Regions from separate parts of the Ewingella sp. S1.OA.A_B6 genome, predicted to be linked through region 1. Evidence: predicted binding sites of a transcription regulator. Region 1 holds the regulator's gene; the other holds the start of a gene.
The links. Region 1 encodes ArgR, which controls arginine synthesis, uptake and breakdown. Its sites were predicted from a motif close to ANTGAATAAAAATACANT; they were not measured.
Positions count from the first base shown of each region.

Region 2: the regulator ArgR is predicted to act here: its motif matches at 1,498-1,515, upstream of argA (amino-acid N-acetyltransferase).

Region 1 covers NZ_JBLJFK010000003.1:213,283-220,577, forward strand. The annotation lists gene ACMV8I_RS10740 (DMT family transporter) at 1-172, opposite strand, end outside; gene rpmA (50S ribosomal protein L27) at 260-517, opposite strand; gene rplU (50S ribosomal protein L21) at 536-847, opposite strand; gene ispB (octaprenyl diphosphate synthase) at 1,107-2,078, shown strand; gene ACMV8I_RS10760 (DNA-binding protein) at 2,145-2,495, opposite strand; gene ACMV8I_RS10765 (helix-turn-helix domain-containing protein) at 3,154-3,420, shown strand; gene mdh (malate dehydrogenase) at 3,483-4,421, opposite strand; gene argR (transcriptional regulator ArgR) at 4,886-5,356, shown strand; gene mpl (UDP-N-acetylmuramate:L-alanyl-gamma-D-glutamyl-meso-diaminopimelate ligase) at 5,759-7,144, opposite strand.
Region 2 covers NZ_JBLJFK010000006.1:53,819-61,113, forward strand. The annotation lists gene amiC (N-acetylmuramoyl-L-alanine amidase AmiC) at 57-1,307, opposite strand; gene argA (amino-acid N-acetyltransferase) at 1,549-2,874, shown strand; gene recD (exodeoxyribonuclease V subunit alpha) at 2,964-4,847, opposite strand; gene recB (exodeoxyribonuclease V subunit beta) at 4,844-7,295, opposite strand, start outside.

The DNA of each region.
Region 1 (7,295 bases):
ACGCGAGAATACATCCAAGAACTATAGCGGCTGAGGAAAACCTAAACCAAACTACGGTAAACGGATCCATCACCACTAAAACCTGTTTCATCGCAATCGGCAGAGAACCCCAGCACATAGCTGTGGTAATCGCTAACATGATCCCTACTGGCGCCTGCGACTTCGTATCCATATTCTTGTCAGTGTGAGCGAATCAGAATGTAAAAAGCCCCGCAACGAGTTGCGAGGCTTACATCTATTTACTTAAGACTCGAAAAATTTATTCAGCTTCGATGCTGATAAACTTACGATTTTTCGGGCCTTTAACTTCGAACTTGACTTTACCGTCAGCCAAAGCAAACAGAGTGTGGTCTTTGCCGCAACCCACGTTAGTACCAGGGTGGAATTTGGTGCCACGCTGACGAACGATGATGCTGCCTGCCAGTACCGCTTCGCCGCCAAAGCGTTTTACGCCAAGACGTTTAGCTTCTGAATCGCGACCGTTGCGTGTGGAGCCGCCAGCCTTTTTGTGTGCCATAGTTCCGCTCTCCTAAACTTAAGCGCTGATGCCGGTGATTTTAACGTCAGTGAACCACTGACGGTGGCCCTGTTGCTTACGGTAATGCTTACGACGACGAAATTTAACAATCTTAATTTTATCGCCACGACCGTGAGCTACGACTTCAGCTTTGACCAAACCGCCAGCAACTAATGGCAGACCGATATTAATTTCTTCACCGTTAGCAATCATTAAAACTTGATCAAACTCGATTGCTTCGCCAGTTGCGATGTCCAGCTTTTCAAGGCGAATAGTCTGCCCTTCGCTGACACGGTGTTGTTTACCACCACTTTGGAAAACCGCGTACATATAAAACTCCGCTTTCCGCGCACTCAACTTTGTATAGTCCAGAGGGCGCTATAAATATTCACAATAGGGCGCGAATTCTACGCAAAAAATCCGCATAAGACAAGAGCACATTCACCACAAAAGAAGAAAAAAAGCGCAGTTCTTGCGATAGCATTTATCTGCACTGTTTTTCAAGTACAATCCCCATTACAGTAAGTGCCATGTGCCAATGTGAGCCAGACCTCATTGCGGTGAAAAGTAACGCAGCCGAAAAAACACCATGAACCTAGAACAGATAATCGATCTCACAGAGCAGGACATGGATGCGGTAAACGCAACCATACTTGAGCAGCTGAATTCAGATGTTTCACTCATCAATCAGCTGGGATATTACATCATTAGTGGCGGGGGCAAACGCATTCGCCCAATGATCGCCGTTCTTGCTGCACGTGCCTTATCTTATAAGGGTAACAAGCACATCACTGTCGCTGCACTTATTGAGTTTATCCATACGGCAACACTGTTGCATGATGACGTCGTTGATGAGTCAGATATGCGTCGCGGGAAAGCAACGGCCAATGCCGCGTTCGGCAATGCCGCGAGCGTTTTAGTGGGTGATTTTATCTATACCAGAGCTTTCCAAATGATGACTGATCTAGAATCATTGCCCGTACTGGCATTGATGGCAAAGGCGGTCAATGTCATTGCTGAAGGCGAAGTTCTACAATTAATGAATTGCAACGACCCGGACATTACCGAAGAAAGCTACATGCAGGTTATTTACAGTAAAACTGCACGACTGTTCGAAGCTGCATCACAAGCTTCGGCAATGCTGGCCAATGGCACTGAAGACCAAATTCAGGGCTTACAGGATTACGGTCGTTATCTTGGTACCGCTTTCCAGTTAATCGATGATTTGCTCGATTATGACGCGAATGGGGAAACTCTGGGTAAAAATACCGGTGACGATCTGAATGAAGGAAAACCAACACTTCCTTTACTTCACGCGATGAAAAATGGCAATGCAGAGCAATCTGCCATGATCCGTAAGGCCATTGAGGAAGGTAATGGCCGTCACTTGCTGCAACCGGTATTGGCAACAATGCATCAGTGGGGTTCACTAGAGCACACTCGACTGCGGGCAGAAGAGGAAGCTGACAAAGCTATTGTTGCATTACAAGTTCTGCCTGAATCTGTTTACCGCACTGCACTTGAGGCGCTTGCTCATATTGCTGTCAGACGAAACTTTTAACCGTCCCCAAAATCATCTTTGAGCATGTACCGCCCATGCGGTACATGCTGCCAGTAACACCCAGTCTCAAGTAGTACGCAGACGCTGTAGAACTTCAGATAACCCCTCCCTGACAATAAACTTTATGATCATTTCACGCTCTTGTTGCTTCAGTTGTTTGTAACTTTCAATCCAAATTACCAAGGGATCCTGATGTGAAGAATATACATATTCCGCAGATTGTTCTTTCATCTCCAGGCAGTTCATCGCGTTGATGGGCAAGCTATCAATATGGTATTCAACAGCCTTTCCCTGAACACCATGCCTGCGACGCTTGACCCAGGCATTACGCCGCGCCATACCGTGGATCCCTTGAGTCGAGGAAGGTAACCCCTCAAAACCAATCAGTTCATTTGCTGAAAACCACTCTTTTTTCATAACGTTCCTTTTCAGATGGCACGCAGGCCTATTCGAATATGTTAGAAATCCTTGAGATGGCGAATAGTTTTATAAAAACCATCACCTTTCCTTTTAAATGTACATTTAATAACTGCACATAAGTTATAGCATTACTTAATAGAAAGAAGAAACACGAATTAACCACCCACCTTTCACATACATCAGAAAATTATTAATTACTTTATGAAACAAAAAAATAATACATTAAACTTTCAGAAAGAAACCAAACTAAAAACAAAACGAAAATCAAAATAAAGACAATAAATACAAAGTCATACATAAAATGTATTCCATTAGCCAGACACTATCCTGTTGAAAGCAGCACCATGAAGTGCTAAGAACGCGCACTGTGTTAAATGTATGTCTAAATCGAACAGTTAATATCAAAAAAAAATTATTATTCACATCTCATTAATAACCAAATATTTATAAACACCTGTTGCACTCTATCTGCAAAAAATCAAATTACGCATTTGCGTTAATTGCCATAAAGAGATATTTTTCCAGAAGATAAACAACATATTTTTTAGAAACAAAAACATCAACTCCGAGATGCAATATTTCAGATCTTGATTCCATAAGTCACACTGACGTTAAAAAACCATTGAATATTTTGCCTATAATGAAGGGAATACACATGAAAGGACGTAAAGAAAATTGGCATCAGGCAGACATTATCGCAGCGCTGAGAAAAAAGGGAACCACTTTGGCGGCGGTCTCTCGCGGCGCCGGGCTAAGTTCATCAACACTGGCTAATGCATTGTCTCGACCATGGCCTAAAGGTGAACGTATCATTGCCGATGCGATTGGCATCCATCCATCAATGATTTGGCCAAATCGCTATTTTGATGCGGCAACCTCGCAACGAATAGAACGCAAAATGAGAGCACCGAATAAAAACTGAACTCGTACTAATAAAAAACCGCCGTAAATGACGGCGGTTTATCAAGAATCATGTAACGGGGATCAGTTATTGATGAATTGCTCACCCAGTTCAATATCTTTGCGCAATACATCAAGCATTGAGTCAAGAGAGCTTTGCTCAAATGCACTCAACTTGCCGATGCTCTTCAGTTCAGCGACACCATTTTGACCCAACAGAATCGGCTGAGCGAAGAAACGTGCATATTCGCCCTGACCTTCTACATACGCGCACTCTACAACGTTACTCTCGCCTTGTAGTGCACGAACTAAGGATAAACCAAAGCGCGCAGCTGCCTGGCCCATAGAGAGTGTAGCAGATCCACCACCGGCTTTAGCTTCAACCACTTCAGTACCCGCATTCTGGATACGTTTGGTTAAGTCAGCCGCTTCACTTTCGCTAAAGGTAACACCAGGGATTTGCGACAGGAGTGGCAAAATAGTGACACCTGAATGGCCGCCAATCACCGGAACTTCGATATCCTGTGGCTGTTTGCCTTTCAGTTCAGCAACAAAAGTATTCGAACGTATTGCGTCGAGAGTGGTTACGCCAAACAATTTATTTTTGTCGTAAACACCCGCTTTTTTCAACACTTCAGCAGCGATAGCTACCGTAGTATTCACCGGGTTAGTGATGATACCAATGCACGCTTTTGGGCAGGTTTTCGCCACTTGTTCTATCAGATTGCGAACGATGCCCGCATTGACATTGAACAGGTCAGAACGGTCCATCCCCGGCTTACGTGCGACGCCGGCAGAAATCAACACCACATCAGCTCCCACTAATGCTGGAGTAGCATCTACTCCACTGAAACCTATAATTTTTACAGCTGTAGGGATATGACTGAGGTCGACAGCAACACCCGGCGTTACCGGGGCAATGTCATACAGAGAGAGTTCTGAACCTGAAGGCAGCTGAGTCTTGAGTAGAAGGGCGAGGGCCTGGCCAATACCGCCAGCTGCACCGAGAACTGCAACTTTCATCCTATACTCCTTTTTTATCATAAACTTAAAAAGCGCCGTGAATTCATCTAGTTATGACCTTAATCTACTGAACCGCCAAACACAATCAACTAATCCAGATTGTGAGAAGCCACGCAGTATTAAGGTTGTATGTCGGCTTAATTTAAGATTACTTTGTTGATGCTTCAGCAGCATAAACAATAACATCATAAAAATAGCGTCACGAAACACGACAGGTTAACCGGCAGTTACATTACACCCGAAGACAACATCAGAACAATATCATTTTTATAACAATTTAATTACCAATACAGGCGGCAGCAGTGCACAAAATTTTGCATATTCATCATATTTAACCATTTGCTTTTTGAGCCTGATTCCATCTATTTAGGTCTAGTTCATGTGGTATTACAGAACATTTATTGCATAACAATTCAAATATATGCATAATATTCAGCACTATTGTTATTACCTCAGGGTGTAAAATGCGTAATCCTGCTAAACAGGAAGATCTGATCAAAACCTTCAAGGCATTATTGAAGGAAGAGAAGTTCAGTTCTCAGGGGGAGATCGTCCTCGCCTTACAAGAAGAGGGCTTCGAGAACATCAATCAATCGAAAGTCTCGCGCATGCTGACCAAATTCGGCGCGGTACGTACCCGAAATACCAAAATGGAAATGGTCTACTGTCTGCCCGCTGAAATTGGTGTCCCTACGACCACCAGCCCATTGAAAAATCTGGTTTTAGATATTGATTACAACGAGGCCGTCGTGGTTATACGCACCAGCCCAGGTGCAGCACAGCTGATTGCGCGCATGCTGGACTCTTGGGGGAAATCGGAAGGTATTCTGGGTACTATCGCCGGTGATGACACCATTTTCACCACCCCAGCCAGCGGTTTCAGCGTTAAACAGCTTTATGAAGACATCCTTCACCATTTCGAACAGGAGCTGTAAGCGGCCCTCTATTGCGAAGTTAATGAATAGCGCCATATCACGACATGCAGGTTACCCGCCGTTTGCTCTTCAAGGTATCCTGCAAGTAACGCTATAGTATTACGACTCATTTTTCTCTAGCTATCTGCCTGCAAAACACCTGATGTTGATCTACAGCGGCGCTGCTATCCGATCACTTCCCATGTAAAGCTGACCCTCATAAGTAACATCACCTTCATATTTTAGTTTCAATGGGCTAATAACTGCAAAATTTACGCGCAGATGGCCAAATCAACTTAAGCGCTGATTTTAAAATAAAAAGTCATTCTTTTTTAAATCTCTTTTTATGCTCTCCATACACCAAATTCGATCCATTAAAAAGCACAGCGAGAACTGTGCTTTTTTATTCTCAAAACCAGAATGTTAAAACTCTTTTACTGCGCTGGCCTTAGCCGCTAGTGCATCAAGGAGTTTGCTATGAATACCGCCGAATCCGCCGTTGCTCATCACCAGAATGTGATCGCCCGGCAGCGCGGCTTTAATCACCAGATCCACCAGCGAATCAACATCTGCACTCCAATGCGCAGGCTGGATGCAGTGTTCGGCTACTTCAGCGACCTGCCACGGAATATGCTGTGGTTGCAGCAGGAACACTTCATCCGCCCGCCCCAGCGCAGGGGCCAGTTCGTTTTTACTCAGCCCCATTTTCATGGTATTTGAGCGAGGTTCGAGAACCGCCAGAATGCGTGCAGTACCGCCTACCTTACTGCGCAGTGCGGACAGCGTGGCGAGAATTGCCGTTGGATGATGCGCGAAATCATCATAGACGCTGACGCCAAATGCTTCGCCGCGCAGTTCAAGACGACGACGGGCATTGATGAAACTATCCAGCGCTTTGCAAGCATCCTCCGGTTTCACACCGACGTGGCGGGCAGCAGCAATGGCCATCAGCCCATTATGCATATTGTGTTCGCCTACCAGGGACCAATTCACTTCACCGACCTTTTCTCCATGAAGCATCACGGCAAAGGAGCTGGAATCTGGCGCGACCTTTTTTGCATCCCATGCACAGGCCTCGGCTTCACCCACGAACTCCTGTTCACTCCAGCAACCCATTGCCATCACTTGTTTCAAGGGAGTGTCATGCTCAGGCAGGATAATTTTACCCTGGCCAGGCACCAGGCGGACCAAATGATGGAACTGTTTCTGAATAGCTTTAAGATCGTCGAAAATATCCGCGTGATCAAATTCAAGATTATTGAGGATCAACGTACGCGGGCTGTAATGGACAAACTTGGAACGTTTGTCGAAGAAGGCGCAGTCGTACTCATCAGCCTCAATGACCATGAATGGGCTGTTACCTAGACGGGCAGAAACGTCGAAATTCCCCGGCACACCACCGATGACATAACCCGGTTCGTAGCCACAGACTTCGAGGATCCAGGTCACCATGCCAGCGGTTGTCGTTTTGCCATGCGTACCCGCCACGGCAATCACCCAACGGCCCGGAAGCACATGGTCGTGCAGCCATTGGGGGCCTGACACGTAGGGAATGCCTTGTTCCAGCACGGCTTCAACACAAGGGTTACCGCGTGTCATGGCGTTGCCGATAATCACCAGATCCGGCAGAGGATCCAGTTGAGAAAGATCGTAGCCCTGGATCAGTTCAATACCCTGATTTTCCAGCAGCGTACTCATTGGAGGATAAACGTTGTTATCTGAACCGGTAACCTGATGCCCTTGTGCACGTGCCAGCATCGCCAGCCCGCCCATAAAGGTGCCGCAAATCCCAAGAATATGAATGCGCATATGTTTTCCATTAATGCCTTTAAGTCAGCGGCTATTCTACCGCTCAGAATCCTCCAGAAGAAATGGATTTGCCTAGGATTCACTCATATATTTGGGCTAAACTGCTCTCGCTAATGTAAAGGGTTTATTAATAAACCGTTATCCATCCTAG
Region 2 (7,295 bases), on a different contig from region 1:
TCTGAACAATTCACGCTATTAAAGGCCAGGCATACATTAAGCTGGCCTGCCGTACATTATCTTCTTGTCGACATTCCTCCCTGCGCGAAGTATGCCTTAATCCCTGCCAGTATTGACTCCGCCACTTTCTGCTGAAAATGACTGGTTTTCAGTTTTCGCTCCTCTTCTACATTACTGATGAATGCAGTCTCTACCAGGATCGAGGGTATATCAGGCGCTTTCAGGACAGCAAATCCGGCCTGATCGACCTTGTTCTTATGTAGATGGTTTATCTTGCTCATACGTAACAACACTTCTTTGCCAAATTTCAGGCTGTCATTGATGGTGGCGGTCTGCACCAAATCAAATAGGGTATGGTCGAGATAGCGATCACCACTTTTACCTACGCCGCCAATCTGGTCAGACTCATTTTGAGTTTGCGCCAGAAAACGCGCCGCCGTACTGGTCGCCCCTTTGGTCGAAAGAGCAAATACGGAAGAACCGCGTGCCGCGCGGCTCGTAAAAGCATCCGCATGGATAGAAATGAAGAGGTCTGCCCGCAGTTTACGCGCTTTCGCCACCCGAACTTTTAGCGGAATAAACACGTCCTCGTTACGAGTCATGTGAACTTTCATATTCGGCTCACGCTGGATAAGTTTCTGCAACCTACGCCCTATTTGCAGCACAATATCTTTTTCGCGAGTTTTATATTTCCCGATAGCGCCAGGGTCTTCACCGCCGTGTCCTGGGTCGAGCACGATCACCAGCGGCCGTTCTAGCCCAGCCTTGCCATCTTTTGCCCTCTCCGGCGGTAAAGTTCTTGCAACGTCACCTTTATTGTAATCTTCCAGCAATGCCAGCAGTGGATCATCATCCGCACTGACGGTACCTTCAACCGGGTAGAGATCAACCACCAGCCGGTTGTGGATCCCAGCAACCGGTTTCAACGTGAAAACATGCGGGTTAATGGGCTGTTTTAGCTCCATCACCAGGCGCACCGTTTTCTGGTCGAACTGCCCGACTCTGGCTTGTTTAATGAAGGGATCACTCTGCTGAATCTGCTGTCCTAATCCCTTAAGCACGCTATTAAGGTGTACTCCTTCGATATCGATTACTACACGGTGAGGATTGGTTAACAGAAATTGCTTATATTTCAGAGGAGTGCTGGATTCAAGCGTAAGGCGGGTATACGTAGACCCAGGCCACACACGAATGGCCACCACCTGCGCACTGGCGGCAAAACCCACCCGGCTGACGCTTAATAACCAAGAGGCAGCCACGCTTTGTAACAGCCGTCTGCGGCCAGAATTGTGATTATCGTCAGTCATGCAGTCTCAAAGATAAGGGCTCAAAACAGAGCTAAAAATAAAAAATAGCCGTAAACCGACTCAAGCAGAAAATTCTAACCAATCGATCCCCACATGTCATTCTTAAACCGACCATTGATTTTTAGTGTTGTTGTCGCTTTGTGAAAGAGAAGAGAAAAAACAGATATTTCCTGCTTGCCACACCGGCTTAAAAGAATAAAAATACATAAATTACGAATAAAAATTCAAATGAGGTTTTGCCGTGAAGGAACGTAGTACTGAACTGGTTCAGGGATTTCGCCACACTGTTCCCTATATCAATGCGCACCGTGGCAAAACTTTTGTGGTCATGCTGGGTGGCGAAGCCATTGAACATGAGAACTTCACGAATATAGTTAACGATATCGGCCTGCTGCATAGCCTGGGGATCCGGCTGGTGGTCGTTTATGGTGCGCGTCCGCAAATCGATAAAAATCTGGCGGAGCATAATTATGAACCTATCTACCATAAAAACACCCGCGTAACGGATGCCCGCACCCTCGAATTGGTGAAGCAAGCCGCGGGTCTATTACAGCTCGATATCACTGCCCGCCTGTCGATGAGTCTGAATAATACGCCACTTCAGGGCGCGCACATCAACGTGGTCAGCGGCAACTTTATCATCGCCCAGCCTTTGGGAGTCGATGACGGTATTGATTACTGCCATACCGGCCGTATCCGTCGTATTGATGAAGAGGCCATTCACCGCCAGCTAGACAGCAACGCTATCGTTCTGTTAGGTCCGGTCGCGGTATCCGTTACCGGGGAAAGTTTCAATCTTACCGCTGAAGAGGTCGCCACGCAGCTGGCGATTAAACTAAAAGCGGAGAAAATGATCGGCTTCTGTTCGTCTCAGGGCGTAGTAGATGAAGACGATAAAATTATCTCCGAGCTTTTCCCTAATGACGGCCAGGAGCGTATAGATAGCATGGAGGCAAGCGGTGATTATCAATCAGGCACCGTGCGTTTCCTGCGTGGTGCAGTAAAAGCCTGCCGTAGCGGTGTCCGCCGCAGCCACCTAATCAGCTATCAGGAAGATGGCGCACTGGTGCAGGAACTGTTTTCACGTGACGGTATCGGTACACAAATTGTGATGGAGAGCGCCGAGCAGGTTCGCCGTGCCACCATCAATGACATTGGTGGCATACTCGAGTTGATCCGCCCGCTTGAGCAACAGGGCATTTTAGTTCGCCGCTCGCGCGAGCAGTTAGAAATGGAAATCGATAAGTTCACTATCATCGAACGCGATAACCTGACCATCGCCTGCGCGGCACTATACCCATTCCCCGAAGAGCGAATTGGCGAGATGGCTTGCGTAGCCGTTCACCCAGATTACCGCAGCTCATCACGCGGTGAGATGTTGTTAAAACGGGTAGCCAGCCAGGCTAAACAGATGGGACTGGATCGCCTGTTTGTCCTGACTACGCGCAGCATTCACTGGTTCCAGGAGCGCGGTTTCAAACCGGCCGAAGTTGACGTTCTGCCGATTCAGAAACAGGAAATGTATAACTATCAGCGCCGCTCCAAAATATTGCTGATTGAGCTCTGAACCGCTTCTCATTAAGCCATAAATAAAAGGACGCCGTCATTTCAACGAGGGCGTCCGATTTGGCCTTATCCGTCAACACTACCCGATGACTATCCCTGACCGCTCAACCTATGCGCCAACCCGCTCCGGCGCTGGGTTCGCGTGCGGGTGGCAATACTGAATACTTTATCACTGGCATACAGCGAAAGCTTCGCCTTGGCACGAGTGATCGCGGTGTAAACCAGCTCACGGGTCAGTACCGGCAGAAAGTGATTAGGCAGCACAAATAGCGTATGTTCGAACTCAGAACCCTGAGATTTATGCACCGTCATAGCATATGCAGTTTCATGCGCCGGTAAGCGGCTTGGCTGCACTGATTTCACTGCCCCACCAGGCAGTTGAAACCAGACTCTCAGCTCGCCCTGCCCATCCTGTAAAGCAATGCCAATATCACCATTGAACAGCCCCAATGCACTGTCGTTGCGACTGATCATCACCGGACGTCCCGCGTACCATTTACCGGCCAGCACCGCCGGTCGGCGGATCAATCCTTTGCGGTTGAGTAACTGCTCAATGCGCTCATTCAGCCCCTTCACGCCAAATGGCCCTTCGCGTAAAGCACAAAGCACCTGAAAACGACCGAATGCCAGCAAAATACTCTCGGCTGAATCTCCCTTTGCTACGGCTTGTAAATAGGGTTTATACCCACTGACGCAGGCATCGAGCAGCGGCTGGAAGTCTTCAGCTTCATTAAGCGGATAGCCTGTAACATCGGGTAAACCTCCGCCAAGAAGACGCACCGCCGCCGCGCTGTCCCCTTTATTGACAGCAGTGGCTAGCAGCCCTATCCCCGATCCCGCGTCAAAGCGATAACTATGCCGCAGCAGACACAGACTATCCCGCACTGTGGCGGGGTGAGCCGTTTGCGTCGGTTTGAGATGACAGCCGGTGAGATAGCTCAACTGTGCTGCACGTTCCGGGCTGTAACCTTGTTCGGCAAAACGGCAGATGTCACCTAAAACCGCACCGGCCTCCACCGAAGCAAGTTGATCGCGGTCGCCGAGAAAAATCACCCGCGCCTGCTCTGGCAAGGCTTCAATCAGCCGGGCCATCATAGGCAAATCAACCATCGAGGCTTCATCTACTACCAACACATCCAGGTGTAAAGTATTACCACGGTGGTAACGCATACGCTGACTACCGGGTTGAGCACCCAGCAAGCGGTGTAACGTCGAGGCTTCATTAGGGAAAATTTCACGCTCTGCCGCATCGAGAGGTAATTTCAGGATGGCATGCCCAAGGGAATCCGTTAAACGTGCCGCAGCTTTACCCGTAGGTGCCGCCAGTTGAATACGCAGTTTTTGTTCTGGATAAAGCTGAACCAATGCCGCCAGCAGCTTGGCGACCGTGGTTGTTTTCCCTGTCCCCGGCCCACCGGAAATAATCGAAATGCGCCGGGTCGCAGCCACGGCGGCCGCCACTTTCTGCCAGTCAATGTCGCTGTCGGAATCAGCATCGCTAAACAGCGTATTTAGAATTACCTGCAACCTTTTTTCATCGACAGCAAATGGTGCTCCCTCCACCACTTTTTCAGCATTGAAGAAAGACGCAACCTCGCCTTCGCTCTGCCACATGCGCTGTAAGTACAGACGATTTTCCTGCAGCACCAGCGGCGCAGGAAGTGAGCCATCACTGACGGAGGGGTGCTGATGCAGCAGTGCCAGCCATTGCTGTATGTCCGGCTCTCCAGCGCCTTGCCAGAGCGCCGTAGCCAGAGCCGGGAAACGACCATCAAATAGCCTATCAGGCTGAAGTTGTTCAAGATGAAGGCAGACATGGCCGCTCCCCGCTTCGGCGCTCAGGCATGCCGCTGCCAGCATTAATGCAGCTTGTTCGCTGCCCGATGTATTACGCGACGCAACCATGCGGGCGAATTGAACATCGAGTGATCTCAACGCGCCTGAGTTCTGCGCTTGTTCATATAACAGGTTCATTGAGCACCTTCAGCAGGCTGCGAATGGGTCAGCATCGTTTCATCCGCCACCGTTTCTCCTTTGAATAAGCGGTCAAGGGACTCGATGAAATCTTCTGACGGTCTGCGGCGGAAAACACCGTTGCCCGGATGCTCGATATCCATACCACGCAGGAAGAGGTAGATAACGCCGCCAAAATGCTGCGAATAGTTATAGCCCACCACCCGATGGTGCAAATAGCGGTGCAACGCCAGCGTGTAGAGTTGGTACTGCAAGTCATAGCGATGTTCGGCCATAGCATTTTGCATGGCGGATTCCGTATAGGCGCTGCTGTCTTCACCCAGCCAGTTGGATTTATAGTCAAGCAGGTAATAACGTCCGTCCCAGTAAAAGACCAGATCGATAAACCCTTTCAACATGCCTTTAACCTGCTGGAAATCGAGCGACGGGCAGAGTGCAGACAGGCTGTCGTAACGCTTCACAACGGCATCAAGTTGGGGGGCCTGTAACAACCCATCAATAGGCAGGTAAAACTGAAGTTCTGACTGCAACTTATTGCGGTCAAGTGCACTCAGCGTCAACGAGGACTCGCCGAGTGGGGTATGCAAAATGGTGTCGATCCACGTTTTCAGCACCGGCAACCACACTGGGTCAAGCCCTTGCGTGGTCAGTTTTCCGAGCAGCCACTCATCATCTATCGGCTGGTCAAAAGCAATCTCTTCAAAGATGCTGTGCAGGAAGGTACCGGGTGAAGCACCGCGTGGGAAAGTGTGCGCATTCATCTGCACCTCTTGCGCAGGCTGCTGCTCCCCCGCCGCCTCTACGTCCAGACGTGGCAATAAATCCTGTGCCAGCGCCGTGCCGTGCTGTTGCAGACCGGAATAACTGGTGACGCGCCAGTTGTTCTGAATTTTCCGCTCAACCACTCTGGCAGACAGTAACTTACTGACCTCTTCCGGTGATACCCACGGCGTTTGTTCAGGAGAGTTGATAGTCGAAAACACCACATCATCATTACTCAACGCCGACAAATATTGGTTAAGGCCCTGAACATCAGCTGCCTGTGATTTCTGAACCAGATATCCCAACGCACCAAGATGCAAATCAGTGTTGCCCTGCTTTTTCCGCGCTCCCTGAATCAGCGGGGCAATCCCTACGCTACAGTGGTAAACGGAACGCGTCAGCGCGACGTACAACAGACGTAAGTCTTCCGCCAGTCGCTCCTCTTCCGCCAACGTTTGGCTCTGCTCATCACCGTTAAGGTCGAGCATGGCTGAAAAGGTGTCGCGATCGTGGTACAAGCCTTGCTGCTGTTGGCGGAAATTACTGATAAATGGTAGCCAGACCAGCGGATACTCCAGTCCTTTAGATTTATGAATCGTCACTATCTGTACCAGATGCCGGTCACTTTCCAGGCGCAACTGCTGACTCTGCGACTGCCGGTCAGGGGCAGAGATCTGCTGTGCCACCCAGCGTACCAGTGCGTGCTCACTATCGAGCTGAGCCGCCGCCTCCTGCAATAATTCTCCCAGATGCAGCAAGTCGGTCAGACGCCGTTCGCCGCCGTTCATCACCAATAAATTTTCTGCAAGATGTCGCTGGCTGATTAACGATTTGAGCATCGGTAAAACACCACGACGCATCCATCGCTGACGATAGCCATCAAACTCATCGACCAGCGCATCCCATGCGTGTTCGTCTTTACTGAGCCCATCGAGCGTGAGGGCATCCAGCCCTATAACACCGGTTGCCATTGCGCTGCGCAGCGTGCGTTCATGCTCCGGGGCCAGCACAGCTTGCAGGATCCATAAAATATCCTTCGCTTCTGCGGTATCAAATACGCTGTCGCGATTTGAAAGATAGACCGATGGGATATTCAGGCTACTTAATGCATCGCGAATTAAAGCGGCTTCTGTACGGCTTCGTACCAGAACCGTAATATCCGACGCCTGCACTGGCTGACGCCCTTTAGCGGTGACCAACCATGCCTGTTGTTGCTGACCGGCCGTCAGCCAATCTCGGATTTGCGCAGCGCAATGGCGCGCCATTAACTGTTGGTAGTCACTGACTCCGACACCTTCCCCCTGTTGCAACCAAAAATGTAGCGCCGGTTGTTTCACACCGGCCACATCGAATTCCAGTGCAGCATTTTTTTCTGCGGGCACAACCTGAATAAACGGAATTTGTGAAAAAAGAAAAGGTGAATCAACCTGAGAAAACAAATGGTTAACGCCCTGCACCATACCAGAAGATGAGCGCCAGTTAGTGTCCATTGTATAGTGAGCACTGACTTCCGAACGAGCACGCATATAGGTAAAAATATCCGCACCACGGAATGCATAAATCGCCTGCTTAGGGTCGCCAATCAACAACAGGCCGCACTGTGCCTGGTTTAGATACAGCCGCTGGAATATCCGATATTGCTGGGGGTCGGTGTCCTGAAACTCATCAATCATCGCCAGCGGGTAA